DNA from 2 places in the Virgibacillus sp. JSM 102003 genome. Region 2 is predicted to be linked to the other one. Evidence: a T-box and tRNA genes for the amino acid it is inferred to sense, from the RefSeq annotation. Region 2 holds a T-box; the other holds one or more tRNA genes.
What was found. A T-box is a leader RNA that pairs with one kind of tRNA and senses whether it is charged. The one in region 2 lies ahead of ileS (isoleucine--tRNA ligase), so its partner is inferred to be a tRNA-Ile.
Positions count from the first base shown of each region.

Region 1 (16,515 bases), on a different contig from region 2:
TTGAAGATAAAAAATAAAACCCTTACCTTCTTTAATGGCAAGAGTTTTATTTTAATAAATAATTATTTTGTTTCACGATGCAATGTGTGTTTTTTTAGACGTGGGCTATATTTCATAAGCTCTAAACGTTCCGGGTTAGTACGCTTATTTTTAGTTGAAATGTAGGTGCGATCGCCTGTTTCAGTACATGCTAAAGTAATATTTACGCGCATAAATTTTCCCTCCAAACTATAAAGTCTTGCTTTGGCAGATAAGAAAGTATACAAACTTTCTTACAGCATAAGTGCAACTAATGCTTGACGATAAGCCAAGTTTTCTAATAGGCATCTTTTATTATATTCAGACTTAATTATAATAGCAGATATTATAGAAACAATCAAGAATCTAGCTGTAAAATATTGATGATTTCTCTTTTTTAAAATATATGTTATAAATATAATTGTACATGAAATGGAGGGAAGAAAAAAATGATGTATGCGTTAATTACTATAATTGTCATCGCTGTTGTATTACTTGTATTGTCTTTTTTTATGAACGACAAATTTGACGAACTGGAAAGTGAATTAGAACAGTTTTCAATTTCAACTATGCAGGATAATTACCAAATGAAAAAGAAAATAAAGATATTAGAAGAAGAATTGCTTACCGATGACTTTTCCAAAGATAACGTACATAATTAAAAGTAAACTTCTAGAGAGATAGGGGAAAATTATGAAACAACCAATTAGATCATTCGCACTTGGTCTCTTATCAGCTGGTATCCTATTACTTGTAATGTTTTATTTTACAAATGATCCCAAAAGTAAAACTGAAAATATGTCAACCGATGACATGATTAAAAATGTTGAAGCAAAAGGATACCATGTTCTAACTGAGTCTGAATATATTTCTGTTTCAGTAACGTCAGACGAGAATAAAAAATCCACTGACGATTCTTCAAAGACAAAAGAGGATCAGAAGGGTTCGGGTTCCGATGAAAGTCAAGAGACCGAGACAGGAGAAAATACAAAAAATGAGAAAAACAACTCAACTTCTGAAAAGGATAATCGTACAGTTACTTATACCCTAACTGTTGAATCAGGGATGGCACCATCGACCATTAGCGGTATATTAGCTGATAATGACATTATTAAAGACCAGGATAAATTTACCCAATACATGGAAGAAGAAGGTTATACTACAAAAGTACAACTTGGTGATTTTGAATTAACAAGTAAAATGAGCCATTACGAGATTGCTGAAAAACTAACTAATTAAGAGGCTGGAACAAAGTGTTTAAGTCAAAGTAAAATCCGAACTATGATTCAAATTCTTGAAACAGAATTCGAATTAGTTCGGATTTTTTGCAGTAAGAAAGGATACCATCCTATCCTGTTATTATTCGTCTTTAAAGTGGAAAAAGTTTTAGTTATGCCCTCTCTATTTGTATCAAACTAGTTAAGTTTATATGATTCACCCTTTACCAGGAATAAAATACTTTCTCCAATATTGGTGATGTGATCTGCAAATCGCTCAATATATCTTGCACTGAAAGCCATTTGCATAACAAATTGAATTTTTTCTGAATTTGTAGCTGTTTCGGTCAATAGCTCGTGAATAATTCGTTCGTACAATTTGTCAACTTGGTCGTCCATCTCAGATAACTTGCCAGCTATAGAAATATCTTCATATTGGAAAGCATACATGGCAGTGTGAATCATTTCTACAGCCATGTCACGCATCTGTTTTATCTCATGATGGATTGTTAAGCGATGGTTCTCTCCTAAATGGATTGTTGATTTTGCAATATTTTTAGCATTATCTCCCATCCGCTCTAAATCAGTAGTAATCCTTAGTGCAATTATCAATCGACGTAGATCAGTTGCTACTGGCTGCTGTTTTGCAATCAATAAAATCGTTTTATCGTTAATTGTATGCTCATGTTCATCTATTTCTTTATCTCGGTCAATAATTTGATTTGCCAATTGAATATCCTGGTTATAGAACGCGTCAACAGCTTCACACAAGGCATTTTCTGTATTTTTTGCCAATGCCACTATTTCCTCTTTAATGTTATTTAAGTCATTTTCAAATTGTTCTCTGGCAACCATAGAGCTCCTCCTTTTAAATTATTAACCGAAACGGCCGGTGATATAGTCCTCAGTACGCTTATCTTCAGGATTGGAGAAAAGTTCATCAGTGTTTCTGTACTCTATTACTTCCCCATTTAGGAAGAAAGCAGTTTTATCCGATATTCTAGCTGCCTGTTGCATATTATGCGTAACAATCACTATACTGTAATCTTCTTTTAACGTTTGTACCAGTTCCTCTATTTTCGCTGTTGATATGGGGTCTAGTGCAGACGTTGGCTCATCCATTAAAATAACATCCGGTTCAATTGCTAAGCATCTGGCGATACAAAGTCTTTGCTGCTGACCACCTGATAAACCGAAAGCATTCTCCTGCAAACGATCTTTCACTTCATCCCATAGTGCTGCACCTTTAAGACTTTTTTCTACAATCTCATCAAGTACCTTTTTCTTTTTAATACCATGAATTTTTGGTCCATATGCAACATTTTCATAAATAGACTTTGGAAATGGATTTGGGTTCTGAAAAACCATTCCAACATTTGTCCTTAATTCTTCAACTTTATACTTAGAGCTGAAAATATTTTTTCCATTATAGTTAATACTTCCCAACATTTTTACGGATGGGACTAATTCCACCATACGGTTTAGTGCCTTAATGAATGTCGATTTACCACATCCGGACGGCCCAATTATGGCTGTTACATTATTAGCCGGTATATCAAATTGAACATCATATAGTGCCTGATCACTTCCATACCAAAGACTAAAGTTCTGAATGGAATAAATTGATTTAGAATCCCTGTTATTTGGTTTAACCGTTGTATTTGGAACTGGTACATGTTTGGTCTCAGCTGCACTATTCATCTTAAAAACCTCCTAATTAAAATCGCTTCGAAAACTTATTTCGTATGATGACGGCAATCGAGTTCATAAATAACAATATGACTAGCAATACAATAATTCCTGTTGATGCCACTAAATGAAATTCCTCTTGTGGTCTTCCGGTCCAATTGAAGATTTGAATTGGTAACACAGTAAAACCAGACCAGACATTTTCCGGTAAATAAGCGATAAATGAGAGTGCACCAATCATTAGTAGTGGTGCTGTTTCACCTATTGCACGTGATAGAGCTAATATACCCCCAGTAAGAATGCCTGGTATTGCTGCAGGTAACACAACACGACGAACGGTCTGCCATTTCGTGGCTCCCATTGCAAACGATGCCTCATACTGGTTCTTTGGGATAGCTCTTATTGCTTCCTGGGAAGATACAACAATTATTGGCAGTATTAACAAGCTCATCGTTAATCCACCCGCCATAATACTTCTTCCCATTTCCAATAATCGTACGAAAACTGTAAGACCCAATAAACCAAATACAATGGAAGGTACCCCTGCTAGATTTGAAATATTTATTTGAATAAAGCGTGTAAATTTGTTCCTACTTGCATATTCCTCTAAATATATTGCTGTTCCAACCCCCAGTAAAAGAGATACTGGCGCCGTTACAGCCATTAACCATAACGAACCGACGATTGCTGCTTTAATGCCCGCTTCTTCAGGAAACCTTGATGCAAAGTTTGTTAAAAACCCCCAGTCCAAATGACCAATACCTTCTGAAAGCACCCGGTATAACAATACTATTAAAACCACTATTCCAAAAGCGGTAGCCGAAAAGAATAATTTATTCATAAATTGATTTTTAACTAATCGCTTACTCATTTTATTTTGAATAACCTGTTTATCGACCAAATTCATATTAGTAATCCTCCTTGAAACGACGGGAGATATATTGCGACAACAGATTCATTATTAACGTGAAAACAAACAACGTCATACCAACCGCATAAATACTGTAGTATGTGGTCGATCCATAAGACGCATCACCTAAACTTACCTGAACAATATAACCTGTCATGGTCTGAATAGACTCTGTAACATCTAATGAAAGCTTTGGTGTTCCTCCAGCTGCGACTGCTACAATCATCGTCTCGCCAATAGCGCGTGAAATACCTAATACAAATGAAGCAATGATTCCAGATAAAGCAGCTGGAACTACTACCTTTAACGCTACTTCCAGTCTGGTAGAGCCCATTGCCAGAGCTCCTTCCCTCATATCATTGGGGACAGAACTCATTGCATCTTCAGATAATGATGCAATCATCGGTATAATCATTACCCCTACAACAATTCCGGGACTCAACGCATTAAAAATTGGCAAACTTGAAATGACGTTTTGCAGCATCGGAGTAACAAAAGTCAAGGCAAAAAAACCATATACAATCGTGGGAATACCTGCCAATACTTCCAAGATAGGTTTAACGATTTTGCGTATATTTGGTGAAGCAAATTCGCTTAGATAAATTGCTGAGGCAAGACCAATTGGAATCGCAACCGCCATTGCAATAACCGTGATTAATAGCGTTCCTGATATTAATGGAAGAATTCCGAAACTTGGGTTTTCTCCAAATGGCCACCATTTCGTTCCTGTTATGAAATCAATAAAAGATACACGATTAAAGAAAGTGACAGTTTCCACTAATAACGTAAGTGTGATGCCAATTGTAGTCAGTACAGATATTATTGCACACAGCAAGAAAATCGTTGGCGCCGCTTTTTCTGAAAAACGAAGCAAAAAACGATTTGATTTCTTTTCCTTCATCATGTCTTTAACGTTGACTGCCATATAAATACTCCTCTGTAAAATCGTTTAGTTGCTGTCTGACAATAGCAATAACCCTAAACTATCTTAAAATGCAGGAAAGTGAGGAGAAGCCTTTTCTTATTTAACTTCCCTCACACCTATTGGTCCCGCATTATTTTATTGTGTGATATAGATTATTTTCCTGCTAGTTCGTCGATCTTTTGTAAGGCTTCTTCATACTTACTTTCCGGTTTAGCAACGTAACCTACAGCTTTTGCCATCTCACCAGCGTTTTCGAGTGTATATTTTGTAAAATCATATACTGAATCGTTTTGTAATGCTTCATTTTTCACATAGATAAACAATGGTCTGGAGAATGGATTATATTCACCTGACTGAATTGTTTCCTGACTCGGTTTTACTGCTTCCCCATCACTGTTTACAATTGGTACTACCTTCAAATTATCTTTGTTTTCCGCGTAATAAGCATAGCCAAAGTAACTGATAGCGTTCGGTGATCCAGTTACACCCTGAACAAGGACATTGTCATCTTCTGATAGTGATGCGTCCTGGCGAATTTGTGCATCTCCTAATACTACTTCACTGAAATAATCAAAGGTTCCAGAATCTGCTCCCGGGCTATAGAATTTAATTTCTTTTTCAGGCCAGCCCTCTCGTACGTCAGCCCAGGTCTCTACTCCACCATCTTCACTCCACATTTTAGTCAGTTCTTCGACTGTTAACTTATCTACCCAATCATTTTCTTTATTTACTACAATTGATAATCCATCAAGAGCTACTTCAAATTCCGTATACTCAATTCCATTTTTTTCAAGTAGTGCTTTTTCTTCCTCTTTAATCGGACGGGAAGCATTTGAAATATGCGTCTCACCTGCGATGAACTTTTCAAAACCGCCACCGGTTCCGGATACTCCTATATTAACTCTTGCATCCGGGTTCGCTGCCTGATATTCCTCAGCAACAGCTTCCATAATCGGGAACACGGTAGACGATCCATCAACCATTATTTCTTTTGTTTCTTCTCCGTTACCGTTTCCTTTTGAATTCTCACTGCCTTCCGCATTACCGCATGCTGCTAATAAAAGTAATAGCAATGACATACCCAATGTTAAGATTAAAGACTTTGATTTCATTTTTACTCCCCCTAATTATGGTAGTTTGTCAGAAAAGGAACTTTCTATTTCCTCCCCTACAACGCAATCATAAATCATCAGTATTAACTCCCTATTAATTAGTTGTAAAAATAGTGTAAAGTTAGTAGATTAACTTAAAATAATTTTTTCTATTCACAATTACTATCGATTCCGGACGAAAAAAGTGGCACAAAAAGAATTTTTTTTAATGACACTTTTTTACTTCGCCGTACGAATATAGTTATGAGAGAACATAGCTTAGCGCCAAGGAATAATCAATAGCCTTAATATCACATATGCAATTAAGAAAGGAATGCTTTATTTAACGTTAAAAAAGCCCAAACCTTTGTTAAAGGTTTAGGCTTTTAGCAGAATACTGCATTATTCTTTTTCTTCTGCGTCATCTTTCAAACCAAAATACGTATCTAAAATCTGTTCACCGATTAATTTACTGGTCGGGTGTACGTTCGGTACCCCAGCTTCTGGAACAATAACGGCAAATGCAACCTCTGGATTATCATAAGGTGCATATCCAACAAGTGTATGATTTTCTCCTTCCGCTATTTTTTCACCATCATCATATTGATCTTTTTCAGCTGTCCCAGTTTTACCAGCAGCAGTATATTCTTTATCCGCAAAGTAACTTGCTGCTGTTCCACCAGATTGCTGGTATACCTGATAAAATCCTTTTTGTACACGCTCAATATAATTGTCATCCATTACAATTTTATTTAAAACATCTGTATTGTTACTTCGGTAGACCGGTCCTAACTTATCTTCGTGAGGAACAGGCATCCTGATTTCCTTCATAAAATGCGGCCGTACACGATAACCATCATTAGCAATTGTGGAAACATATTGTGCTAACTGCAATGCTGTATACGTATCGTACTGACCGATTGCAAAGTCCAATAGATTACCTGCCTGTGGGTCTGGGCCCTCATAGCCATCTGACTCATTCGGAAAGTCAACACCTGTTTTCACTCCGAGTCCAAACTGGCTAAAGTAGTTGCGCATTTCCTGAAATGCGGCTGGGTCATAGTTCAGCTTATCATTTCGCTGATAATTAAAATCCCCACCCATTCGCATTGCAATATAAAACATATATACGTTGGAAGACAGTCGCAATGCATCAAGGTCATTAACTGAACCAAGGTTTCGGTACGAACTTTTTTCAGGCGTCCCTGCAATTTTGATTGGTGAATCATAAAATGTCTGCCCCGGCTTTATAACGCCTGATTGATATCCGGACAGGACTGTGGCGCCCTTAACAGCAGACCCGGCTTCATGTCCGGCATATAATGCTTTCCATCCCGCATTTTCGTATTCATTATTTTTCCTATTATAGTGTTGACCGGCAACAGCCAGTAATTCCCCTGTTTGGGGGTCCATGACAACGGCGAGAGCATCCTCCATAAACCGATTTCTAGCAGGAGCTTTTTGAATAGCCGTCTTCAGTTCTTTACGCAATATCTTATTTACCTCTTTTTGTAGTTCCATGTCAATGGTCAGTACTAAGTCCTTACCACGCTGACCTTCGACTACAACCTCCGAATCAATTACTTTTCCGTTGCTATTAGTTGTATACTGAATTTTTTCCTTACGACCTCTTAGAATGTCTTCATACTGTTGTTCCAATCCACTTCTGCCTACTCGGTCATTCCTGCTGTACCCTCTTGTAAGATAATACTCTTCTTTTTCAGCTAAAATACCTTGTGACTGAGATGTTATGTCACCAATGAAGGTGCTAAAAGTTTCCCCGTATGGTTTTTCGCGATTCCAATCGGTGGTAGCATTAACTCCAGGTAATACATCCAAATGCTCAGCTACACGAGCAAATTCTTTAGGTGTTACGTTTTCGTTCTTAACAACTTGTGGCGTTAATGTCATCGCCTTATCCATCTCTTTTTTGATGGCCATTACTTCAAGCTGCTGTTTAGAATAACCATTAATCTCTTCTTCCGATATCCGGTCAAGCATCGTGTCATACTCTTCACCATTATCCATTTCCTCAATTTCTTTATCTGTAAGTCGAGATCTGGCCTCTTCTGTATTTTTCAAGTACCAATATTCTTTTTTATTTCGCGTTGTAACACCGTAAGTTGCGATACCTTTATCATTTTTCTCAGGATCCATTGATATATATGTAGCCAACTTCTCGGCCACTTCCAGCCTATCTTTCGCTTGAATTCCTTTTGCCGGTGTGTAAGTAATCGAATATAAAGGGTTGTTATCAAGAATCAGATTATGATTACGATCATACATTTTCCCCCGTGGTACTGGTTTTAGTGTATATTCATTTTCTGTTTCATCGATTTCCGCCTGGAATTCTTCCCCATTCAATATCTGCACAACACCCAGCTGCAATATTAAAACCGAGAACAATAAAAATACAATAAAAAATAGTATATTTAAACGAAAGGGAAGCTGAGACTTTCTCTTTTTCTTCTTTTTTTGTACCATGTTTCTCCCCCTCATATAGGAAGTTATTTTAACCTATTATAGCATTTATCTCTTTAAATTCTAACAGGTTTTAACGATTTTTTTCATCTGTTAATTGTTCTTTAATCATTACTTCCTTCTTACGCGGACTGCCTAAGAAAATATCTTTTACAAATACATAAATCAGCAGATGTCCCAAACCAAAAGCTGCTAATAGGAAGGGTATTACGGTTTCTGCTTCAAATAATGTAATTGCTAATATGAAGGTAACGATAGCTGTTACTCTCCCGGTATTGACAAACAGTTCTCGTACGACAATATATTCAACCCGAAATTCCTTTGCCTTCCATGCTTTACCAATAACATCGTATGTCATGGAAACATAAGGTACATTAATAATTGGATATGCAATACCTATGATTACTGCGTAAATGATAAGTTGGGTATAGCTAATGCTGAACAGTATAATGTAGATAGAAAAATAAAGAATTAACCCGCCAATAAGTATTGCCTTTTTACGCATAGATTGTTTGATCCACTTTGTTACAATAAAGTAGAAAATAAAAGAGAGTCCGGATAAGAATAAATTAAACATACCTAGAGAAAATTCACTCTGGGTTGTAATGAATACCCAGATTGCAATAACAAAAAGAAAAATCCCTTCCCGTAATCCCTGAAACACATGAGCATAAAGAATTCTTCTCCAATTTTTATTATGTTTTCTTTCAGCTAATACCCGTCTAAAATGAAAAGCACCTTCAGCCTGACGGCGATTCAAAATAAAACTGCATCCAACGGCACCTATAAACAAACAGAAGGAAATTGTGAAAATTGTAGTATACCCAATATTCGCTTCCATGTTTGCTATTATCGTACCAGCTAATAACGGTCCAATCATACCACTAAAAGATTGAAGAATACCAAGAAATCCATTGAAAAAATCCCTGGATTCAGGTTCCGTAATTTCAAATGTAAGTACATTAAACGCTAACCAGTAAAACCCAAAACCAATTCCTAACAAACCACCTAACAAAAAGTTAAAGGTTGCAGCCTTTTCAGCTATAATTAATACACTCAAAAAAAATAGAGATAAAAATATTACCCCTAATCGCAGCACAATAATCCGGTCAACCTTTTTAGCTATTTTCCCTGCCAATATAAATGTAATTGGCTGAAATAAATAAATCCCTAAGTTGTACATTGCAATTGTAATGTAATCACCGGATTGCTTCCATAAATATATGTTTACGAATGTATTAGAGAGAAATATTCCCAGCGAATAAAGTCCCCCTATAACCAGCAAAAAAATGAGATCCTTATTTATATCTACTTTTCCTGCTATATTCTGAAAGATTTTATGCATATCTTTTGCTCCTTTTTATCGTTAATAGTTTGAGCAAATAGGGATTAGATATGCAATTTAATTACATAACAAAAATCGCAAGCGCCTGTTCATCGCCGTATGGGCTGTGCTCGTGCATCACGGGTAGGTCGACGTTGCCACAGGTTGTGGTGGTTTTAGTCGAACATTCTTTATTTCCTTATCTTAGACACAGGGAGGGACGTTCACTAGGCACTAGGACGTCCTGTACGTCGGAGCTGGACGTTGCTAATTAGGAAGTCCAATTATCCACAGCACTTAAATTTTATAATTTTTTATACTTAAAAAAGACACGGGAACTATTTTCCCATGCCTTTAAACTAACTGATTACTTAGCGTTGTTATAATTTTTAGCTACTTCATCCCAGTTAACTACATTCCAGAAAGCTGCAGCATAATCTGGGCGTTTGTTTTGATATTTAAGGTAATATGCATGCTCCCAAACATCAAGACCCAAAATTGGTGTTTTGCCTTCCGATAATGGATTATCCTGGTTTGGAGTGCTAGTTACTTCAAGCTCACCATTGTTTACTACTAACCATGCCCAGCCTGAACCGAAACGGCCTTTTGCAGCTGTTTCAAATTCTTCTTTAAACTTATCAAAGCTGCCAAATTTAGCATTTATTTTATCAGCTAATTCACCAGAAGGCTCGCCACCACCGTTAGGTGACATAACTTTCCAGAATAGGCTATGGTTTGCATGACCGCCACCATTGTTTCGAACAGCGGTGCGGATATTTTCAGGTACTGCATCAAGATTACTCACTAGGTCTTCAATTGATTTATCCTGAAGGTCTGCGTGTCCATCTAAAGCACCATTTAATTTTGTAACATAAGTATTGTGATGCTTCGTGTGGTGAATGTTCATCGTTTCTTTATCGATTGTAGGTTCTAAAGCATCGTATGCATAAGGTAGTTCAGGTAGTTCAAATTTTGCCATTATTAATTTCCTCCCTTAATAATATATGTTATTAAAAGGTTTGAATATTCACCCTTTAAATCCAAGGTTATCAAAGCTATCACACACATGCAAATTATATGCATATTTTTACAGTGCGGATAGTGAAAATCATCTACACTTACTTACTGTATTCCCGGAATTTTATATGTAAAACATATTTTCAGAAACAAAAAAACAAGCAATTTGCTTGTTTAGTGATGGCTCCGGACGGAATCGAACCGCCGACACAAGGATTTTCAGTCCTTTGCTCTACCGACTGAGCTACAGAGCCGTAATGAGGTTGTAGAGTTAATCAATTATAAATGAGTATTATACGTTTTATCGGTGATGTTGCATTTTCTCAGAGACCTGTAATGTTTCACCTCATAGCTAAACTTTTAAATCATTTGTAAGTATGTATGGAGGAGGAAGAGGGATTCGAACCCCCGCGGGCTTTGACACCCCTGTCGGTTTTCAAGACCGATCCCTTCAGCCAGACTTGGGTATTCCTCCGAGTTTAAATGGTGGACCCTGCAGGACTCGAACCTGCGACCGATCGGTTATGAGCCGATAGCTCTAACCAGCTGAGCTAAGGGTCCTTTCTAAGTATCTTTATGGGGCGACCGGTGGGGATCGAACCCACGAATGCCGGAGCCACAATCCGGTGCGTTAACCACTTCGCCACGACCGCCATCAATATTTAGTTTATGGTAGCGGCGGAGGGGATCGAACCCCCGACCTCACGGGTATGAACCGTACGCTCTCGCCAGCTGAGCTACACCGCCATATGGCTCCACAGGTAGGAATCGAACCTACGACCGATCGGTTAACAGCCGATTGCTCTACCGCTGAGCTACTGTGGAATAATCTTAAGTATTCAGTCTCACCTATTGTGCTAATGGTTTTGAGAGTGATTTGAAATTTATAAGCGACGAAATATAATTTACCATGTACGACAGAATCTGTCAATAACTTTTCCCATAATTTTTATTTATGTATAATCATCTGATTGAAGCACCAATAAATACTATAGCATTTTTTGTGGAGGTTTTCAATAAAAATTTAAAGAGATGCCTCAGCACCTCTTTAAATTACTACTATTCACCTAATACCTCTTCAGCAATGTTTACTGCATGGTCACCGATTCGCTCTAGGTTACTAATGATATCAACAAATACGATGCCTGCTGAGCCACTGCATAAACCCTCATTCATACGAATAATATGCTTTTTGCGATAAGTTCTTTCCATTTTGTCAATCTGATCCTCTTTTTGGACTACCGCTAGTGCTTCTTCACGATCCATTTTATCAAGTGCTTCCACTGCTTGTTTAATTGTTAAAATGGTTAAATCAAACATATTATTTAAATCCTCTTCCGCTTGCTCTGTTAGGTAAACTTTATTTGAAATTTTATAGTCAATTAATTCTAAAATATTTTCAAAATGATCACCAACCCGTTCAATATCACGAACAGAATCAATTAATGCTGTGTGCGTCGCGCTTTCCAATTCAGACATAGACTCTCCGGATAATTCAACTAAATAATCGGTAATTTTACGATCCAAATTATTTAGTGCTCCTTCTAACTGCATTGCCATTTCTGAATGTTTCTGGTTTTGTGTTGTTAGATATAAATGCGTTTCCTCAAGACCCTTATAAGCATATTCACCCATGTGGATGACTTCTGCTTTTGCCTGATCCAGTGCTAATGAAGATGACTGTTGGATAAATATAGGGTCTAAATGTTTTGGCTTGTACTCAACAATGGTATCTTCCCCTGGAATAATTTTAGTTACAAGCCATGCTAAACCAGCAATAAATGGAAATTGTACTAACGTATTTACCAGGTTAAAGCTACCATGTGCGAAGGCGATAGTCATTTCTGGATTTAAATTAAGACTTGACTGTAAATACAAGACATATTGCGTAAATGCTCCCAATAGAATTAGAAATACTGTTGTACCTACCAAGTTAAATATAACATGTACAAATGCTGCACGTTTAGCAGCGATACTAGTTCCAATTGAAGCAATAACAGCCGTAATGGTAGTTCCAATGTTATCACCAAATAAGACTGGTACTGCTGCTTTTAACTCTATTGCACCTTCAGAAAATAACCCTTGCAGGATACCGATTGTAGCACTCGAACTTTGTACAACGACAGTAAATACCGTACCAATGACAACACCTAAAATAGGGTTTTCACTCATACTTAAGGTTAATTCATGAAATGCCTGGACGCCTTCCAACGGCGACATCGCATCACCCATGAACCTCAAACCTAAAAATAACGCTCCAAAACCAAAAATGGCTTGACCCACATTTTGAACCTTTTGATTTTTAAAGAAAAATAGCAGAAAACAACCAACGGCTATAATTGGCAATGCATAGGCCTCTAGGTCGATACCTATAATAAAGGCAGTTGCAGTCGTACCTATGTTAGCACCCATAATTACGCCAATAGCCTGCCTTAATGTCATAAATCCGGCATTAACCAACCCGACAGTTAATACGGTTGTACCAGAACTGCTTTGAATTAGAATCGTTACCACTATCCCAGCCAATACACCTAGGAAAGGATTGCTGGTTGTTTTGTCAAGTATATTTCGAAGCCTGTCACCAGCAGATTTTTGCAAGCCTTCCCCCATAAACTTAATACCTAACAGGAAAATACCTAGTCCACCGACAAACTCAAATATCAGTTGCTGCACATCGATATCCAAAAATAATTCCACCCTTCAAATCATGTTGAAATCTGTCATATACCTAGTCCATTATTAAAGATAAATTAACCGTTTGTAAAGTAATTATTTAAAACTTAACATAAAATTTACATTAATATTTACATTAAAAATAATGCTATACTTATAATTACCCTAACAAAAGGACTTTCATTCTTTATAGCAGTAGAATCGTTAGTCGATAATTGAGTTCTAACATTTGTCTTGTGAAGCCTTTAAGAACGACAAAATGAGTTTCAATAATTTATTATTATTTATCATCAAAAAATAATACCCATGAATAATGTAAATTCGATGAGTATTACGTTTATGCACGATTTATTTTTTCTACAAGAATTCTCGTACCATCAACATCAACAACCTTTATATAGGTGTTTTTTGGAATCCATTGACCATTTGAGATGGCACTATAGTTTTTATTTTTGATTTGCACCGTTCCAACCGGGCGTAAATTGCTTACTGTTTTACCTTCTTCATTTAATAACTGTTCATATTCCTCATTCATCGAGTTATACCCAGCTTCTTTGGTTAATTGATCTACCAACGTCAGTTTCGACCACATATCCCGTCGTTTAAATACTTTCAAAAAGAATAATGATGAAAACCCACCTAAAAGAACACCAATAACCGCATACATGCCTGCATAAAGGTTTGGTGCAGTTAATGCTACAGCTGTCAGCATACAAGCTAAACCGATTGTTGCAAGTGTTCCATCATTTATTATTTTACCATCAATAATAATAAGTAATAATCCAATTAAATAAACAATAAGCATAATAATAAACGAGCCTGTTTCCAGATAAACTGCAAAATAAACAGTAATAAATCCTAATCCAATCAGTCCGAAAAAACCACGCATATTGACTAACATTTCACCGATAAGGAATAAAGTCCCGAATCCGGTGATAACGAAGCCTATCCAATCTAATGCAAATATATCCATGTGGAATCCTCCTTTTCCCCGTCAGTTATTGTACGATTTAATGGTATGAATTGTTTCAAAAGAGGAGCAAAAAGTATGAATAATATATTAAAAACATTAACATATATTTTAATTGCATTATTATTTATAAGTATGTATAAGGATTTAAGTGTTGGAACCACTTTAACACCCGGAATTAATAATAAACAATCGCAAGAGGAAAAAATATCTAAAACCGAAAATATTACAGCAATGAAAGTGAAAGTTCTTCAAGGAGATACACTTCTTACAATTGCTGAGGAAATAAATCCGCAGTTGTCTAATAATTTAAATGTCAATAAGATTGTAGAAGACTTTAAAGCCTTAAATCCTACAGCAGACCCTGTAGAGTTACAAATAGGTGAATTTTATTCTTTCCCTATATATAAAAGAGAGGCTGACTAAATGTCAGCCTCTCTTTTTTTAAACATATGGAAGAACAAAAAGTGTAATGAGAATGGAAGCAGCACCTGCAATTATTGCAGTATTACCAAGTGTTTCTGCATCACGATTTCTTGATATAAAGCCTACTATAATCCCGGCTCCGCCAAGGATTATTGGCATGATAAAGAATGAGATAATGGATAGTGCTAATGCTACCCATCCAAAAGCACTGTTAGCTTGAGCGCCTTCTTTGGTTTCATCATTTCTAACTGTATCACCTATATCATCTGCTGTCATTTCAGCAGCAAATTCTTCATCATATCTTTTACTGTCTGCAGCTGATGCTTCTGGTTCATCTGTTGTATGCGGAGGCTGACCGCTTAAATTTGTTCCTACCATATCCATATTACGTGTTTCTGGTTGTTCTTCCTTGTTTAGGTCATCTTCCACATTGTTCTTACGGGTAAATTCATCCATATTTTAGACCTCTCTTTCCTGTAAATGAGGTGCGTTCATAGTTTATGGATAACTTGAGCAATATAGTGATGGTAGTTACTGGTAACAATTATTTTGCTCTTGTAAATTGCTTATACTCTTCAGCATTATTCTTAATTTCACGGGCATACCAGCTTCTTGCATTTCCGTTTTTATCCATATATTCTTTAAGTCCGCCTATTCCTCGATGATACGCAGTTAGTGCTTTATCCCAATCACCATATTGCTTATTTAAAAAATCCAGATATACAAAAGTTAAATGGATGGAATAATACGGATTGAATAGTAGTTTTTCATTGTATGGTATCCCTGACATCTCAGCAATCCAAGGTGCAGTATTCTTCATAAATTGCCCCATTCCATATGCTTTACCATAATTAGTTTCAGGCCCCACAAGATTAGGATCAAACGTATTTCCTGTTTCAACTTTTAGTAATTCATAAGCTATATATGGACTTATATCAAATGATTTCGCCTCTTGAACTAAATAAATAGCCCAGGACTTTTTAAACTTGCCGTCACTGTCCTCAACCAATTTATTAGCTTTTTTATTTACATTAGTCCATGCATAATAACTATTTTTTTTAGCATCAAGTAACTTTTCTGAATTTAAGTAATCATTTTCGATACTTAATTTTTGATTCTTGGCTTCCAAATGGTTATTACTAGAAACTAATTGTTTATTTTCTTGCAGGTATGAATAAGATATAACAGTAAAAATAATGCTAATACATACGAATACTATAAATTGTTTGAATAATTGTGAATGATGTTGGTCCATTACTGCCTCCTATATTTTATGGATAAAGTAAATTTTTTTAATGCGTTTGCATATAGTAAACCAGTATTCTTTTTAAGGAGTATGCAAATGTCAAAGTTAATTAAAGATTTAGCCATCAAAAAAATGAAACAGCTCTCACCAGAAGAACTGCTCCATTACAGTGATCAAAATGGGATTTATATCACGCGTATACAAGCTAAACAGATTATATCCTATCTCCAAAATCATTCCGTAGATCCATTTAATGAATCAGGAAGGCATAGAATGTTACAGGAATTGTCGCGAATCACTGATCAGGAAACTGCAAAAAAGTCAGAAAAACTATTTCAGCAACTTATAAGAACTTATGGGCTTGACCACTTATTCAATTAATTCCCTAATTTTTAGTTTTCTAAACCAAGGCTCATTTCGTAAATTTATATTTATCAACCTTCCCAGTTGGATTCTATGTTAGCTACACCAGTCTTTACTGAAGCAGTTTAAATTAAAAAAGGGAATGACGTTTAAGTTGTCATTCCC
Region 1 covers NZ_JBHFQH010000001.1:136,970-153,484, forward strand. Annotated here, with positions in the region: gene rpmG (50S ribosomal protein L33) at 63-212, opposite strand; gene ACE1TG_RS00730 (hypothetical protein) at 468-680, shown strand; gene ACE1TG_RS00735 (hypothetical protein) at 712-1,257, shown strand; gene phoU (phosphate signaling complex protein PhoU) at 1,434-2,090, opposite strand; gene pstB (phosphate ABC transporter ATP-binding protein PstB) at 2,112-2,936, opposite strand; gene pstA (phosphate ABC transporter permease PstA) at 2,953-3,831, opposite strand; gene pstC (phosphate ABC transporter permease subunit PstC) at 3,833-4,759, opposite strand; gene ACE1TG_RS00760 (PstS family phosphate ABC transporter substrate-binding protein) at 4,912-5,871, opposite strand; gene ACE1TG_RS00765 (peptidoglycan D,D-transpeptidase FtsI family protein) at 6,253-8,334, opposite strand; gene ACE1TG_RS00770 (MFS transporter) at 8,405-9,676, opposite strand; gene ACE1TG_RS00775 (superoxide dismutase) at 10,023-10,634, opposite strand; tRNA gene ACE1TG_RS00780 (tRNA-Phe) at 10,854-10,926, opposite strand; tRNA gene ACE1TG_RS00785 (tRNA-Ser) at 11,055-11,147, opposite strand; tRNA gene ACE1TG_RS00790 (tRNA-Ile) at 11,157-11,233, opposite strand; tRNA gene ACE1TG_RS00795 (tRNA-His) at 11,250-11,325, opposite strand; tRNA gene ACE1TG_RS00800 (tRNA-Met) at 11,343-11,419, opposite strand; tRNA gene ACE1TG_RS00805 (tRNA-Asn) at 11,423-11,497, opposite strand; gene ACE1TG_RS00810 (Na/Pi cotransporter family protein) at 11,732-13,357, opposite strand; gene ACE1TG_RS00815 (NfeD family protein) at 13,683-14,318, opposite strand; gene ACE1TG_RS00820 (hypothetical protein) at 14,394-14,741, shown strand; gene ACE1TG_RS00825 (hypothetical protein) at 14,760-15,197, opposite strand; gene ACE1TG_RS00830 (lytic transglycosylase domain-containing protein) at 15,286-15,996, opposite strand; gene ACE1TG_RS00835 (DUF2624 domain-containing protein) at 16,084-16,368, shown strand.
Region 1: it encodes a tRNA-Ile, which carries the amino acid that the T-box ahead of ileS (isoleucine--tRNA ligase) is inferred to sense. The anticodon was not compared.

Region 2 (16,515 bases):
GATCCATCTGATACAGGTTTTCAAATTATCCAATCATTATATGCTATTGGTCCAGGTGGTTTGACAGGGGTTGGGCTTGGCAATAGTTTACAAAAACATTTCTATTTACCCGAACCGCAGAATGATTTTATCTTTGCAATATTAGGTGAGGAACTAGGCTTCTTAGGTGGCACATTCGTCATTGCCTTATTTATGTTATTATTTTGGCGGGGGATAAAAGTTGCTCTAGAAGCCCCGGATTCTTACGGAAGGTTCCTGGCACTTGGAATTGTCTCCATGCTGACAATACAGGTAATGATCAACATTAGTGTTGTTATTGGGTTAATCCCGGTCACTGGAATAACGCTGCCATTTCTTAGCTATGGTGGATCATCATTAACGTTAACGCTTTGTTCTGTCGGGATCTTATTAAATATTAGCAAATACTCTAAACTATAATATACGTTGCAGTTAAAAAGGCGTAAATACAAACTTACTGCATAAGGGAAACTAAGGCTCTTACTCAGAACAGAAGAGGTGCTAAGAATGGTTAATACTCTTTCTTAGCACCTTTTTAACGATAAACTGCGTATTTGAAGTCAAAAATACTTCAATCTAGGTAATGTTTACTACATATTTAAATCTATTATGTGATATAATTCAAGTAACAAAAGAGAAACGGCATTGTATAGTGCCGTTTTGTACTTGTTTAAGAAATTATAAAATTTAAGTGCTGTGGATAATTGGACATCAGAATCAGCGACGTCCAGCTCCGACGTATAGGGACTAACACTGCCGCTTTGCGCGGCAACGTCGACCCACCCGCAGCGCTGAGCGCAGTCCATACGGCGCTGAACAGGCGCTTGCGCTTTTGTTCTTTTCTTTTTATTACACTAAAATTTTCTGATAAAGGAAGAAATAGAAATGGGGAAAAAGAATGTAGTTTCGATTGAGGATCGTATCCCAATGTTGAAACAAGAACGTAAAAAGAAGGCAAATCGCCGTCTCATATTTTATCTTTCTATTTTTTTCTTTTTAATCTCTATTATCGTATACCTTCAATCACCATTAAGCCATGTGAAAACAATTGAAGTGTCAGGGAATTCATTTGCTAAAGATCAGGAAGTAATTCAGCAGAGCAAAATATCCAACGATACGAATATATGGATGATCGATGAATCAAAAGTAGTACAGGCAATTAGTGAAAATCCGGTAGTTAAATCCGTAGAGGTAAATCGACAGTTACCCTGGACAATTAAAATTCGACTCAAAGAGTATGATCAGGTCGGTTATATCAAAAGAGAGAACAGTTTTTTTCCGATTTTGGGTAATGGTAAGGTTTTAACTGAAATGAAGCAGAAATTAGCTAATGGGAATGCTCCTTTGATTCTAGGCTTTAGTGATGAGGCTTACTTGGATAAAATGACAGCTGAATTAAAAAAGCTTCCAGAGAGTATATTGAATCTAATCTCGGAAATTCACTGGAAACCAAGTGATGATAATAAGAATAAAATCCTACTTTATATGAATGATGGCTATATGGTTGACGGGACGATTAGGAATTTTGCAGATAAGATGGATGTATACCCATCAATTGTTGCACAGCTAAAACCAGAAAGTAAGGGAATTATTCATATTGGTGTTGGTGCATATTTTGAATCGTTTAATACGGAAACAAAAGAAACTTCCAATGAAGAAGAAATTCAGAATGAAACAGAAGGATAATCGAATGAGTGATATAAACTTTTTATTGTAAAAGAAAGTCACATTTACAATGTACTTAACGAAAGTTATGTAGTGGGTTCCTAAACCTTTAAACAGAGTAAGTACGTAACATTTAAGGGTTTCTTGTGATTGCGTATGTTGCTTTCCTGGAATCCCTTATGATTAATTGCTAAAAAATAGTAAGAAAACTTGCTAAAATAGAAGGAATTAGTAGCTTTTTTGTTGAATTAACTAATATATATTTTCTTTTTAGTTATATTCCTTTAAAATAGTAGATTATAGTATAATTAGAAAGTTTGGCTTAATCATGTCAAGGGGATTTCTTATGAATGCGAATTTGGTTCCATGAATTCCCTTAATACTTTACAGTGCAAGCCTAATGGAAAGCCTTAATCGCATTAATGCAGTAAGAAAGTGGTTGTACTATGCTAACTGCAAATAATAGAAAATGGAATAAGAGAAATCATCTGATGAAAACAATTAATTAATGGTCAGATGCTTCTGAAACAGGAGGTGCCTTTCTTTGAACAACAGTGAAGTACTAGTGAGTCTTGACATAGGTACATCAAAAATCAAAGTAATAATTGGAGAAGTATTAAATGACTCCCTTAATATTATTGGGGTTGGAACAGCAAAATCGAATGGCATGAAAAAAGGTGCGATAGTTGATATCGATCAAACAGTAACTTCCATTCGAAATGCCGTAGAACAAGCGGAACGAATGGTTGGCATGCATATTGATAGTGTAGTAGTTGGTATTAACGGGAATCACATACAATTACAGCCATGTCATGGAGTTGTGGCAGTTCAAAGTGAAAACCGGGAAATTGGCGATGAGGATATCTCACGCGTAATTGATGGTGCTCAAGTTATATCAATTCCACCAGAACGCGAGATTATCGATGTGATTCCCAAACAATTCGTTGTTGATGGTTTAGATGAGATAACCGATCCAAGAGGAATGATTGGTGTAAGACTAGAAATGGAAGGAACAATCATTACTTGTTCCAAAACAGTTTTACATAATATATTGAAATGTGTGGAACGTGCAAACTTACAGGTTTCAGATATTTGTTTACAACCACTTTCAGCTGGAACGGTAGCTCTATCTAAAGACGAGAAAAACCTTGGCGTAACACTTATTGATGTTGGCGGGGGTTGTTCTACAGTTTCGATATTTGAAAATGAACACTTGGTATCTACCAGTGTAGTTCCACTTGGCGGCGACAACATTACTAAAGATTTATCAATTGGCTTAAGAACATCAACGGAAGAAGCAGAAGATATTAAATTAAATTACGGGCATGCTTTCTTTGATGATGCAAAAGAAGAAGAAACGTTTGAAGCATCTATTATAGGCAGTAATAATACACAAACGCATAACCAATTACAAATTGCTGACATAATAGAAGCAAGACTGGCGGAAATATATGCTTATGCTGAACGGGAAATCAGACGTATGGGATACCAACAATTACCTGGTGGATATGTGCTGACAGGTGGTACAATGAAGATGCCGGGTGTTCTTGAACTTGCACAGGATATTTTTCAGTCTAATGTACGCATGGCTATCCCTGATTACATAGGTGTAAGAGAACCACAGTTTACTGCTGGAGTAGGAATCTTGCAATTTGCCTATCGGAATGCGAAAATACAAGGAAAAGAACTGTATCCATCTGTAGTAGTAAATCAGGATGAGCCGAAACCAAAACGTACAAAAAAATCAACAAATTCAGATGAAACAACAACAAAAACAAAGAAAAAAGAATCTGGAATGGCTAATTTGTTTAAGTATTTTTTTGACTAAACATTAAGCGGGGCAGTTTGGCCCTAAGCTATGTTTTTCAATTATGAATATATTAATACATCTAGTTCCCTAGAACATAAATTAGCTTCTAGAACTCTTGTAATTTTGCATATTAGGAGGAACGGAAATATGTTAGAGTTTGATACGAATATGGATCAGCTAGCAACAATTAAAGTAATCGGTGTCGGTGGTGGTGGAAGCAATGCTGTTAACCGTATGATTGAACACGGTGTTGAGGGTGTTGAGTTCATTGCCGTTAATACAGATGCACAAGCTTTAAATCTATCAATGGCAGAAACAAAATTACAAATCGGCGGGAAATTGACTCGTGGGCTTGGTGCAGGTGCTAACCCTGAGGTTGGTAAAAAAGCCGCTGAAGAAAATAAAGAACAGTTGGAAGAAGTATTGCAAGGTGCGGATATGATATTTGTTACAGCCGGTATGGGTGGAGGAACTGGAACCGGTGCTGCACCTGTAATCGCACAAATTGCTAAAGAACTTGGCGCATTAACGGTTGGCGTTGTGACACGTCCTTTCACTTTTGAAGGGAAAAGGAGATCTACTCAGGCTGTAACTGGAATTGATTCTCTTAAAAGCAGTGTAGATACTTTAATCGTTATACCGAATGATCGTTTGCTGGAGATTGTTGATAAGAATACACCGATGCTAGAAGCATTCCGTGAGGCTGATAATGTATTGCGTCAAGGTGTACAGGGTATCTCTGACCTAATAGCAAAACCAGGCCTGATTAATGTTGACTTTGCTGATGTGAAAACAATCATGTTTGATAAAGGGTCTGCGTTAATGGGGATTGGTGTTGCTACTGGAGAAAACCGTGCTACTGAAGCAGCGAAAAAAGCAATCTCTTCACCATTACTGGAAACTTCTATTGATGGAGCACATGGTATTCTAATGAATATAACAGGTGGCTCAAATTTAAGTTTATATGAAGTGCAGGAAGCTGCGGACTTGGTAACTTCTGCTGCAGATGATGAAGTAAATGTTATCTTTGGCTCCGTTATTAATGAAAATCTGAAAGATGAGATTATCGTAACAGTAATTGCTACTGGTTTCGATGAAAGCCAAAAAGCAGGTAAACAGCCTAAAGAACGTCCGGTTATTAATCATAATCAGCACGCTGCATCGAAATCTAATGATGAAATGCCTAGAGAAAGAGAAAGAGGACAAAATCAGCAAAGCCGTCCTACTACACAGGATGACGAACTAGATATTCCTACGTTCTTAAGAAATCGTAATCGCAACAGATAATTAATAATAGTAATATTTCAGAAAGAGACTGGAACAAAGTGTTCTAGTCAAAGAAAAATCCGAACTATGGTTCAAAATTCTTGGAATAGAATTTGAATTAGTTCGGATTTTTTGTTGATGAATAGATATAAACTGCGACGTAACATAAAAAATTAGCTAAGTGCTATGACGCCGCTTCGGAAATACATTCCGCGCACCTAGGGCAACGCTTCAGCTTCCTCGGAAGCAAAAATCGCTTCCTGCGGGATCTTCAGCTGTTGCTATTCCCGCAGGAGTCTTCATGTATTCCCTCCGCTCGGTTTTGCTCACTAAATTTATAAACGCATATGTGATGAATAAGAAAAGTTTTAAACAATTAAAACCAGCAGTTGGAATATGCGAGACTCCTGTGGGACAGCAATCCTAAGAGACCCCACAGGGAGCGATACTCGCGATTGAGGCAGACTAAGTACGCCACGTCCTGTGGCAACGTCTGCACTAGCACGTCCTATGCGTCGGAGGCTCGTGGTGAGCCCTAGGTGCGCGAGTATATTCCAGCTGAGTCGTTAGGAAGACTCACTAAATGCTTCCAATAGGACTCCCATAGTTAGTTCGCATTTTATATCAACTACGTATTAGATCCAACCATTGAAAATGAACTTCTAAACTATCCTATACTGTTATTATTCCTCTTTAAAGTGAAAAGTTGTATCTGTGTCGCAGCTCGTTTTTTATGGCACTCATTTAAGCCGACAAAGTCTCCGATAAGTAGTTAAAATTAGCACATTTTTGCATACAAGAAGTGACAGACTTCGCTAGCTAAACAAACTATACTTCTAAATAAGGTATTCCAGTAAGGTGAAAGGAAGAAGGACGTGACCATTTATCTTGATGCTGTCTGGTTGTTAAATTTCTTCTTGGACTTGATGCTTTTAATGCTAACTCAAGCTCTGGCAAAAGACAGCACACAAAAGGTTCGGATTTTTTTTGGTGCGTTTATCGCTTCGCTATTAGTTCCGCTATCTATTTTTTATCCGAATTCGTTTTTTACTAGTGTAATAGGAAAGCTTATCTATTCGATAATTATTATATTATGCGCTTTTCAGTTTCGATCAATCTATCGGATGATAAAGTTGCTTCTTCTGTTTTACTTTACGACATTTGCCATAGGGGGTGGATTAATAGGTATTCACTTTTTGCTTCAAAATCCGATTGGTATATCTGCAAATGGTATTCTGACTTTCAATAGTGGCTACGGAGATCCAATTAGCTGGTTATTTATCGTTATAGGATTCCCATTCGTTTGGATATTCACCAAGGCTCGTATGGACAAGCATGCAGTTGAGAAAATCCGATATGATCAACTCTGTCCGGTAACTATTCAAATTGAAAATACAAGTAAATCAACTACAGGATATATAGATAGTGGCAATCAGCTTGTAGACCCATTATCAAAGAAACCTGTTGTTATATGTGATGAGTACTTTTTAAAACATTGGTTTAGTTCAGATGAATGGGAAATGTTGAAGGCCGCTCATGATGAGTTGGATTTTGAGAAGCTGCCGAAGGATTGGGAAAAACGGATTAATATTATTCCTTTTCAAGGGGTTGAAGGTAACCGGACCTTTATGATAGCTATTAAGCCTGATAATGTCGTTATTTTTTATAATGACAAAAAGATAGTTACTCGTAAAATTTTGATAGGAATTCAATTTGGTAATCTGACAAAAGACCAATCGTACCATTGTTTATTACATCCTCAGATTGTAAAAATGGCAACTGTTAATTCTGCGTAAAAAACTCTGAGAAGATGGCTATTTCCGCCAATTATTGTGAAATAAATGCTAAAAAGGAGCGTCTTAATTTGAAATTATGGAAACTGCGAATGCGTTTATGGTGGTATAAATTTTTATTTAAGCTTGGATATAAAACTGATGAAATCTATTATATTGGCGGAAGTGAAGCTTTACCGCCACCACTATCAAAAGATGAAGAACGGGAATTACTTGAATTACTGCCAAAAGGTGATAAATCTGCAAGAGCAGTACTGATCGAACGAAATTTGCGTTTGGTTGTCTATATCGCACGTAAATTTGAGAATACTGGTATAAATATTGAGGACTTGATAAGTATAGGAACAATTGGCTTAATAAAAGCTGTAAATACATTTAATCCAGAGAAGAAAATTAAGCTAGCAACATATGCATCCAGGTGTATTGAGAATGAAATACTAATGTACCTGCGAAGAAATAATAAATTAAAATCTGAAATCTCGTTCGATGAACCACTTAACATAGACTGGGATGGTAATGAGTTACGATTATCAGATATTTTAGGCACAGACGAAGACATTATTACAAGAGATATCGAAACAAATGTGGATAAATCCTTATTAAAAAATGCCCTATCACAATTGAATGCGCGTGAGAAACAAATTATGGAGCTTCGCTTTGGTTTAGTAGGGCAAGAAGAAAAAACTCAAAAAGATGTCGCCGATATGTTAGGCATATCTCAGTCTTATATTTCCCGTTTAGAGAAAAAAATTATTAGACGACTACAAAAAGAATTCAATAAAATGGTCTGACTTACTGCGGCAGGAAATCAGGTGTATTAAGACCGTTTTTGAACGGAAGAACTTTGCATAAAAAATCCTCTACGGGGAGATACTGTCCATGAACAGCATCTCCAATCCGGGAGGGTAGAACAGAATGACTAGACATAAAGTTGAGATTTGTGGTGTTGATACATCTAAGTTACCTGTACTAAAGAATGATGAAATGCGCAAGTTGTTCGCAAAAATGCAAGAAGGCGACATTTCAGCTAGAGAGGAACTGGTTAATGGAAATTTACGGCTCGTACTAAGTGTGATTCAGCGATTTAATAATCGCGGTGAGTACGTTGATGATTTGTTTCAAGTAGGTTGTATTGGACTAATGAAATCAATCGATAATTTTGATTTAGGACATAATGTTAGATTTTCCACGTATGCTGTTCCGATGATTATTGGTGAAATCAGACGGTATTTGCGTGATAATAACCCGATTAGAGTTTCCAGGTCATTAAGGGATATCGCCTATAAAGCATTACAAGTGAGGGAGAAGCTAATAAGTAAATCTTCAAAAGAACCCACACCAATGGAAATCGCTGAAGAAATGGGTATCCCTCATTCAGATATTGTCTTTGCAATGGATGCCATACAGGACCCAGTCTCATTATTTGAGCCTATTTACAATGACGGCGGTGATCCTATTTACGTAGTGGATCAGATCAGCGATGATTCTGATAAGGACTCAACGTGGGTTGATAAGTTATCATTAAAAGAAGGAATGTATCGCTTAAATGAACGAGAAAAGATGATCTTAAATAAACGTTTTTTCCAAGGTAAAACACAAATGGAAGTAGCAGAGGAGATTGGAATATCACAGGCACAAGTATCTCGCCTGGAGAAAGCAGCTATATCTCAAATGAATAAACAAATGTTTGAATGATATAAGGCGGAGCTAGCCAACGAAAAGCGGAAGTGTCTTCACAGGTTAAAACGTTTCCGTTATGAGACAATTTCAGTATCTGGCACGGACGTTACCTGTTACAAGCTCCTCCTATATATACAATCGGACACCAACTATGTTTGGTGTCTTTTTTTTAGCAGTTAAGAAACCACCATGGATATAAAAGCGTAGTCACCATCTATCATGAAATTTATTTTTCATATTGCAAATTTGAGGTTTTGCAGAAACTAGAGACCTTATTTGTCTGAAATACAGGAAATTGTTGATGTTCGCGGACACCAGGGATCTTATTCAACACAAATACAGTCAAATAACCAAGATATATGTGAAATAAGAGCTCTTGTGTCCGCTGAAGTCAAGTTAGAGAGGTATTTCCACAAAAAAGTATAATTTTTTTCTTACTGCATAAGGGCAACTAAGGCGTATCTATATTAGGGATTGGCAGTAAACCAAGTTTTCTAAAATAAATATAATTTTTATTATTCTCATGTCACTTTTTCTTAACGAATATCGATTGTCTCAATAAAAGAGGAAATTTATTTTTACTCTAATATTCAAGTTTTTTTTGCTGTTTCTTTGCATATATATCATTATTAAGGCAGGTGAGTCATGATGATAAAATTAACCGACCTTCAAATCAAGGAGGTTATCGTCATTAATGATGGCAGAAGGCTTGGGCACATTTCAGATTTAGAAATAAACGGAGATAATGGTAGGATTACAGCACTAATAATTATTGTAAAAGATAAGAAATCAGGATTATTTGGGAAGCCTGGAGAACTTGTAATACCATGGTACAACATTGAAACTATCGGCTCTGACGTTATTTTAATAAGGGATGTGAATACGCCATCTCTCTATCCGGAACAAAAGCTTATCGAATAATGGAGAAATTATGATAAGATGGTGCTAACATATAATACCAAGGAGGTACTGATATGGCTGATACCTTCCAGCGTAATGAAGATACCCATATGCAAATTAATAAATGGCAGAAATTGAACAAGAATTTAAAAGTTGGCTTTACAACCCGTAAAGGCGGACAGAGCCAATCACCATTTAATACATTAAACCTCGGGTTGCACGTTCCTGATAGTCAGGAAGATGTTTTAGCGAACAGACAGACATTAGCTAAAGATATAAATATACCTCTAGAGTCGTGGGTGTCCGGGGAACAAACACATCACACGAATGTACACATTATCAAGGAAGAGGATATAGGAAAGGGTGCAACATCTTACCATTCTTCATTAAATGATGTTGATGGCCTTATAACAAATCACGCTGGTATATTATGCACCGCTTTTTTTGCTGATTGTGTTCCATTGTATTTTTTCGATCCGGAAAAGGGTTATATAGGTATAGCTCATGCTGGGTGGAAGGGAACAGTCCACGGTATTAGTGAAAAAATGGTTAATACCTTTAAATCACTAGGAGTAAACACAGGCAGCCTCCTGGTTGCAATCGGACCGTGTATATCTCAGGATGTATATGAGGTTGATGAAAAGGTTATTGGACAAATTCCGGAACAGTACAGAAGAAAAACGGTCATTCCAAAAGAAAATAATCGCTATTTATTGGATTTAAAGCAATTAAATGTCGAAATCCTTTTACAACATGGGGTTGTTCGTCATAATATAGAGGTAACAGAATATTGCACATTCAGCGATAATGATTTATTTTTCTCACATCGGCGTGATCATGGTAAAACAGGCAGAATGCTAGGGTATATTGGATATACAACATGATTATACTTGGGAGGAGCAATGGTAATAATGGAAGTAGTAACGAATCTGAATGAAATAAACAGCAATATAAGACAAGCATGCGAGAAAAGTAATCGTAATCCCAGCGAAATAACCATTATTGGCGTAACGAAATATGTTACAATAGAGCGAACAGAGGAAACAATTAATGCTGGAATTAAAAATCTTGGCGAAAATCGGCTTGAAGGTTTCCTGGAAAAATATCATTACATACAAGATCAGGCCTCATGGCACTTTATTGGTACATTACAATCAAGAAAAGTAAAAGAAATAATTGATAAAGTGGACGTGATTCATTCGTTGGATCGCAAGTCACTTGCGAAAGAAATTAACAAACGGACAACAACCCTAATGGATTGTTTTGTTCAGGTAAATGTTAGTGGTGAGGAATCAAAACATGGTCTTAGTCCTGAGAATGTTCTTTCTTTCATTTCATCGTTGGAAGCTTTTGAAAATATTAGGATAATAGGCCTAATGACGATGGCACCGCATGTAGAAAATCAAGATTATTTACGGGAGATATTTAGAAAACTTGCTTCATTGAGAGATGAAGTCAGGAATGAACAACTTGTTCATGCCCCTTGTAACTATTTATCAATGGGGATGAGCAATGATTACCAACTTGCCATTGAAGAAGGTGCAACACATATCCGAATTGGTTCAAAATTAGTTGGATCAATAAAATAGCGGGGTGAAAAGATGAGTATGATGAATAAGATTAAAACTTTTTTTACGATGGATGATGAATACGAATATTACGAGGAACAAGAAGAGAATGTACCAGACACTACCAGTAATCATAAACGAAAGAATCAGAATGTAGTTAACCTGGCTAGCATGCAGCAACCTTCATCCAAAGTAGTATTGTCTGAGCCGCGAAATTATAATGAGGCGCAGGAAATAGCGGACAATGTTGTCAACAGACGGGCGGTAGTTATTAATTTGCAGCGTGTTGATCATGAGCAGGCAAAACGCATTGTTGACTTTTTAAGTGGAACGGTGTATGCCGTTAGTGGTGACATTCAGAAATTAGGGGCACAAACATTTTTATGTACCCCTGAGAATGTTGATGTATCGGGAACAATTACAGAATCATTTATAGAGGATGACGAATTTGAAAAAGGATGGTAGGCGTTAATGCAATCACTTTATACGGTATTATATTATGCACTTGAAATTTATAGTTTTGCTTTAATTATTTATATTTTTATGTCATGGTTTCCGGGAGCACGGGAATCTGCATTTGGCAGTTTTCTGACAAAGATTTGTGAACCGTATCTGGAACCATTTCGGAAGATTATTCCACCACTTGGAATGATTGACTTATCACCAATTGTTGGGATTTTCGTGTTGTTCTTCGCACGTGCCTATGGGTTACCTGTATTATTCAATATGCTGATGGGCTGGTTTTAAGGTAGATAAACGTGGATATTTATCAGCATTTCAGAAAGGAAGAACACCCATTTATTGATAATGTATTGTCCTGGATAGATCAAGTTGAGAAAACATTTCAGCACAAGGTAACCGATTTTCTTGATCCGCGGGAACAACAGATTGTTGCTATGCTAATAGGGACGAGCCATGAAGAATTGAAGCTTTATCAAAATGGCGGGAGTGAATTCGCAGAGAGAAAACGGGCAATTATTGCTCCATTTTATGAAGAAGTCACCGATGAGTCATTCCAGCTCACGCTAATGCAAGCGTCTTATCATGAAAAGTTTATCACCATAACCCACGGAGATGTCATGGGGGCATTTTTATCTTTAGGCATTAAGCGAAAAAAACTCGGCGATATACTCGTTGAAAATGGGACAATTCAAATTGTAGTGGCAAATGAGATTGCGGCATATGTATTTGCGAATCTTACAGCGATTAAGAAAGCAACTATCAAACTTGCAGAAGAACCTTTAACGTCAATTATAAAAAAGAAAGCAGATTGGATTGAATCAGATCATACAGTTTCATCATTACGATTAGATGCAGTTTTAAAAGCAATTTACAATATTTCCAGAAAAGATGCATCTGAATATATTGCAAAAAGGTATGTGAAAGTTAATTTCAGAGTTGTTGATGATGGAAAGTTTTTGCTTACTGAAGGAGACATGCTTTCTTTAAGAGGTAAAGGCAGAAGTAAGCTAATTAGCATGAACGGGCTTACTAAAAAAGATAGATACAGAATTACTACTGCTATTTTAAAATAATTTCGGATTATTTAAAGGATAATTGTAGTTTATGTCGAATAAAGACGTAATATAGGAATTTATTTATTATTAATAATTGGGTTAAAAATTTTGAGGAGGTGGCCTTTGTGTCATTAACACCATTAGATATTCACAATAAAGAGTTTACTAGAAGTTTTCGTGGATATGATGAAGATGAGGTCAATGAATTTCTGGATCAGGTAATAAAAGACTATGAGATGGCAATTCGTGAAAAAAAAGAGTTAACAGAGAAAGTGGAACAGTTGAATGAAAAACTGGGTCATTTTACCAACATTGAGACAACATTAAATAAATCTATTCTGGTTGCTCAGGAAACAGCAGAAGAAGTTAAAGGGAACGCGACTAAAGAATCAAAATTAATCATTAAAGAGGCGGAGAAAAATGCTGACCGCATAATTAATGAAGCGTTAAATAAATCCCGCCGTATTTCAATGGATGTTGAAGAGTTGAAAAAGCAGGCTAAAGTATTCCGTACCCGTTTGAAGATGCTTGTTGAAGCTCAATTAGAAATGATTGGTACAGATGACTGGGAAGAATTGTTTAATGCAGAATTTAGCGGGGAGCTTGAGGCGGCTGCTGATAACGAATCATAAGCCTTGACGTTTTACGGAATTTTACATATAATTCATTATACACAAATATTATATGCAAATGAAAATTACGATGATAGAGACAGTATGAATGTAATTACTGTTAAGCGAGTCGGGAGCTGGTGGAAGCCTGATACAGTAGTACTTCAGAAAATCACTCTTGAGTACCCATTTTGAAATGAAAACAGTAGAGATGGGCGTCTGTTCACGTTACGAATATCGAGTGAATTTAAAATACGAATTATTTTAAATTTATAAGGGTGGTACCGCGAGTCTTCTCGTCCCTTTTTGGGATGTTTGAAGGCTTTTTTTATTTAAACTGAATGTATAGGAGGATGAACAAGTGGAGTATAAAGATACATTGCTAATGCCAAAAACTGAATTCCCAATGCGCGGAAATTTGCCGAATAAAGAACCACAGCGCCAACAAACGTGGGATGATAAGAAACTTTATGAAAAAGTACAAAAAAGAACAGAAGGACGCCCATCATTTATTTTGCATGATGGTCCTCCATACGCAAATGGTGATTTGCATATTGGTCACGCATTAAATAAAATTTTAAAGGATTTTATTACACGCTATAAATCAATGACTGGATATCATGCTCCATATGTGCCTGGCTGGGACACACATGGACTTCCTATTGAGACTGCACTGACAAAAAAGAAAAAAATTAAGCGTAAGGAAATGAGTATTGCTGATTTCAGACAAAAATGTGCGGAATACGCAATGGGGCAGCTCGATAGTCAACGTACACAGTTCAAACAATTAGGTGTACGGGGTGATTGGGATAACCCGTATATCACGCTTACCAAAGATTATGAGGCAGCACAAATTAGAGTTTTCGGTGATATGGCTAAAAAAGGGTATATTTATAAAGGACTTAAACCTGTGTATTGGTCACCATCATCAGAATCAGCATTAGCTGAAGCAGAGATTGAATATCATGATAAACGTTCACCATCCATTTATGTCTCGTTTGATGTAACAGATGGAAAAGGCGTACTTGATGCTGGAGATAAATTCATCATTTGGACTACTACACCCTGGACTATTCCGGCCAATCTTGGAATTAGTTTACATCCAGATCTTGAGTATTCCGTTGTTGCTGTAAATAATGAAAAATATATTGTTGCTTCCGATTTAGTAGAAACGGTTGCCGAAGAATTGGAATGGGAAAATCCTGATGTAGTTAACACATTTAAAGGTGAGAAAGCAGATAAAGTTGTTACAAAGCATCCATTTTATGAACGTAATTCACTTGTTATGCTTGGTGACCATGTTACGACAGATGCAGGAACTGGTTGTGTCCACACAGCTCCAGGTCATGGTGAAGATGACTTTTATGTATCGAGGTCTTATGGATTGGATGCTCTGTCTCCAGTTGATGATAAAGGTGTTTTCACTAGTGAAGCTCCAGGGTTTGAAGGATTATTCTATGATCAGGCGAACAAGCCGATCACAGAAAAGCTTGAGGAAGCTGGCGCACTATTGAAGCTGACATTTATTACGCATTCGTACCCACATGACTGGCGTACGAAAAAGCCAACAATCTTCCGTGCTACTTCACAATGGTTTGCATCTATAAAAGATTTCCGGCAAAATATTTTGGAAGAAATCAATCGAATTAATTGGTATCCGTCATGGGGTGAAACACGGCTTCATAACATGGTTCGTGACCGTGAAGACTGGTGTATTTCACGTCAACGTACATGGGGTGTACCAATTCCGGTGTTTTACGGGGAGGATAACACACCAATTATTACGGATGAAACGATTGAACATGTTTCAAACGTATTTGCTGAACATGGATCTAACGTTTGGTTTGAGTGGGAAGCAAAAGACCTATTGCCTGAAGGCTACACCTCAGAACACAGTCCTAATGGTAAGTTCACCAAGGAAACCGATATCATGGATGTATGGTTTGATTCAGGTTCATCCCATGAGGCGGTTCTTGTGGGACGGGAAGATCACCGTCGTCCGGCAGATGTTTATCTGGAGGGAAGTGACCAATATCGTGGCTGGTTCAACTCGTCACTATCAACTTCTGTCGCGGTAACAGGTAAAGCGCCATACGAAAATATTATCAGTCATGGATTTGTGCTTGATGGAAATGGACGAAAGATGAGTAAATCATTAGGCAATGTTATGGTTCCCTCTAAGGTTCAAAAACAATTAGGTGCTGATATCTTGCGGTTATGGGTATCATCAGTTGATTATCAAGCAGATGTTCGAATTTCACAGGAAATTTTAAAACAAATTTCTGAAGCCTATCGTAAAATCAGAAATACGATTCGTTTTATGCTGGCTAATTTGTCAGACTTTGATCCATCAAAGGACACTGTTCCAGAAAGTGAAATGGAGGAAGTGGATCGCTATATGGTTCATCGCTTGCAAAATTTAGTGTCAACTGTTCGTGATAGCTATGAAAAATTTGAGTATTCACCGATTTTTTCACAAATTCATAATTTCTGTGCAGTTGATTTAAGCTCGTTCTATTTGGATTTCGCAAAAGATGTTCTTTATATTGAGGCACAAGACAATAAGCGTCGAAGAAGTATTCAAACAGGATACTATGAAATCTTAACAACACTTGTTAAATTACTGACGCCAATAATTCCACATACAACAGATGAAGTATGGGAATATATTCCTGGAGTAGAAGAAGAAAGTGTTCAACTTACGGATATTCCAGAACCAAGAAAGATCACTAACTTTGAAAATTCCCAGGATAAATGGGATCACTTCATGAAAGTCCGTGATGATGTCCTTAAAGCATTAGAAGAAGCCCGGAACGAAAAGGTTATTGGTAAGTCGCTGGAGGCTAAAATTACCTTAGTTCCAAAAGATGCAGAAACAAAAGAAGTTTTAGAGGAAATCTCTAATGTTCATCAACTGTTTATCGTTTCCGAAGCTGTTGTTGCAGAAAATTCAGCTGATGCTTCTGAATACCGTTACGTTGATATAGCAGTTGAAAAGCATCCTGGAGAGAAATGCGAACGCTGCTGGACTGCTTCTGAAACTGTTGGTGAAGATAAAGAACACCCAGAATTATGTACACGATGTGCAGATATTGTGAAAGAACATTATAGTGCATAATTTAGTTTTAAGAGCGCCTGTTCCTTTTGAATTTTTTCAAGGAAGAGGCGCTTTTGCTTTATCTATGGTAAAATGCAAAAGGAATAGTTTGTTTGTAGTTTAGCATCGTTTAAAGATTTGTCATTAAGGCTTGGTGATAAGCCAAGTTTTCTAATTGAAATTGGGGGAAATGAAATGTTTTTATATTACATAATTGCGCTTGTTATTATAGCCGTTGATCAACTATCAAAGTGGGCCATTATAAAAACAATGGAAGTTGGGGAACAAATAACTGTGATTGAGAATTTTTTCTACCTTACTTCACATCGAAATAGTGGTGCAGCATGGGGAATATTGCAAGGGCAAATGATGTTTTTCTATATCGTCACTGTAATTGTAATAATTGGCGTCGTATATTATATGCAAAAATATGCAAAGGAAAGTAAGTTATTGGCTATATCCTTAAGTCTTATTTTAGGTGGTGCAATTGGAAATTTTATCGATCGCCTTTTTCGAAAAGAAGTTGTCGACTTTTTTGACTTCAACTTAATTGGATATGACTATCCGATCTTTAATATAGCAGATTCGGC
Region 2 covers NZ_JBHFQH010000004.1:183,104-199,618, reverse strand. Annotated here, with positions in the region: gene spoVE (stage V sporulation protein E) at 1-438, shown strand, start outside; gene ACE1TG_RS06380 (cell division protein FtsQ/DivIB) at 904-1,704, shown strand; gene ftsA (cell division protein FtsA) at 2,228-3,511, shown strand; gene ftsZ (cell division protein FtsZ) at 3,641-4,780, shown strand; gene spoIIGA (sigma-E processing peptidase SpoIIGA) at 5,635-6,555, shown strand; gene sigE (RNA polymerase sporulation sigma factor SigE) at 6,624-7,343, shown strand; gene sigG (RNA polymerase sporulation sigma factor SigG) at 7,468-8,247, shown strand; gene ACE1TG_RS06350 (YlmC/YmxH family sporulation protein) at 8,878-9,153, shown strand; gene pgeF (peptidoglycan editing factor PgeF) at 9,207-10,016, shown strand; gene ACE1TG_RS06340 (YggS family pyridoxal phosphate-dependent enzyme) at 10,044-10,721, shown strand; gene ACE1TG_RS06335 (cell division protein SepF) at 10,734-11,165, shown strand; gene ACE1TG_RS06330 (YggT family protein) at 11,172-11,447, shown strand; gene ACE1TG_RS06325 (YlmH family RNA-binding protein) at 11,459-12,235, shown strand; gene ACE1TG_RS06320 (DivIVA domain-containing protein) at 12,343-12,849, shown strand; T-box leader at 12,911-13,135, shown strand; gene ileS (isoleucine--tRNA ligase) at 13,190-15,946, shown strand; gene lspA (signal peptidase II) at 16,121-16,515, shown strand, end outside.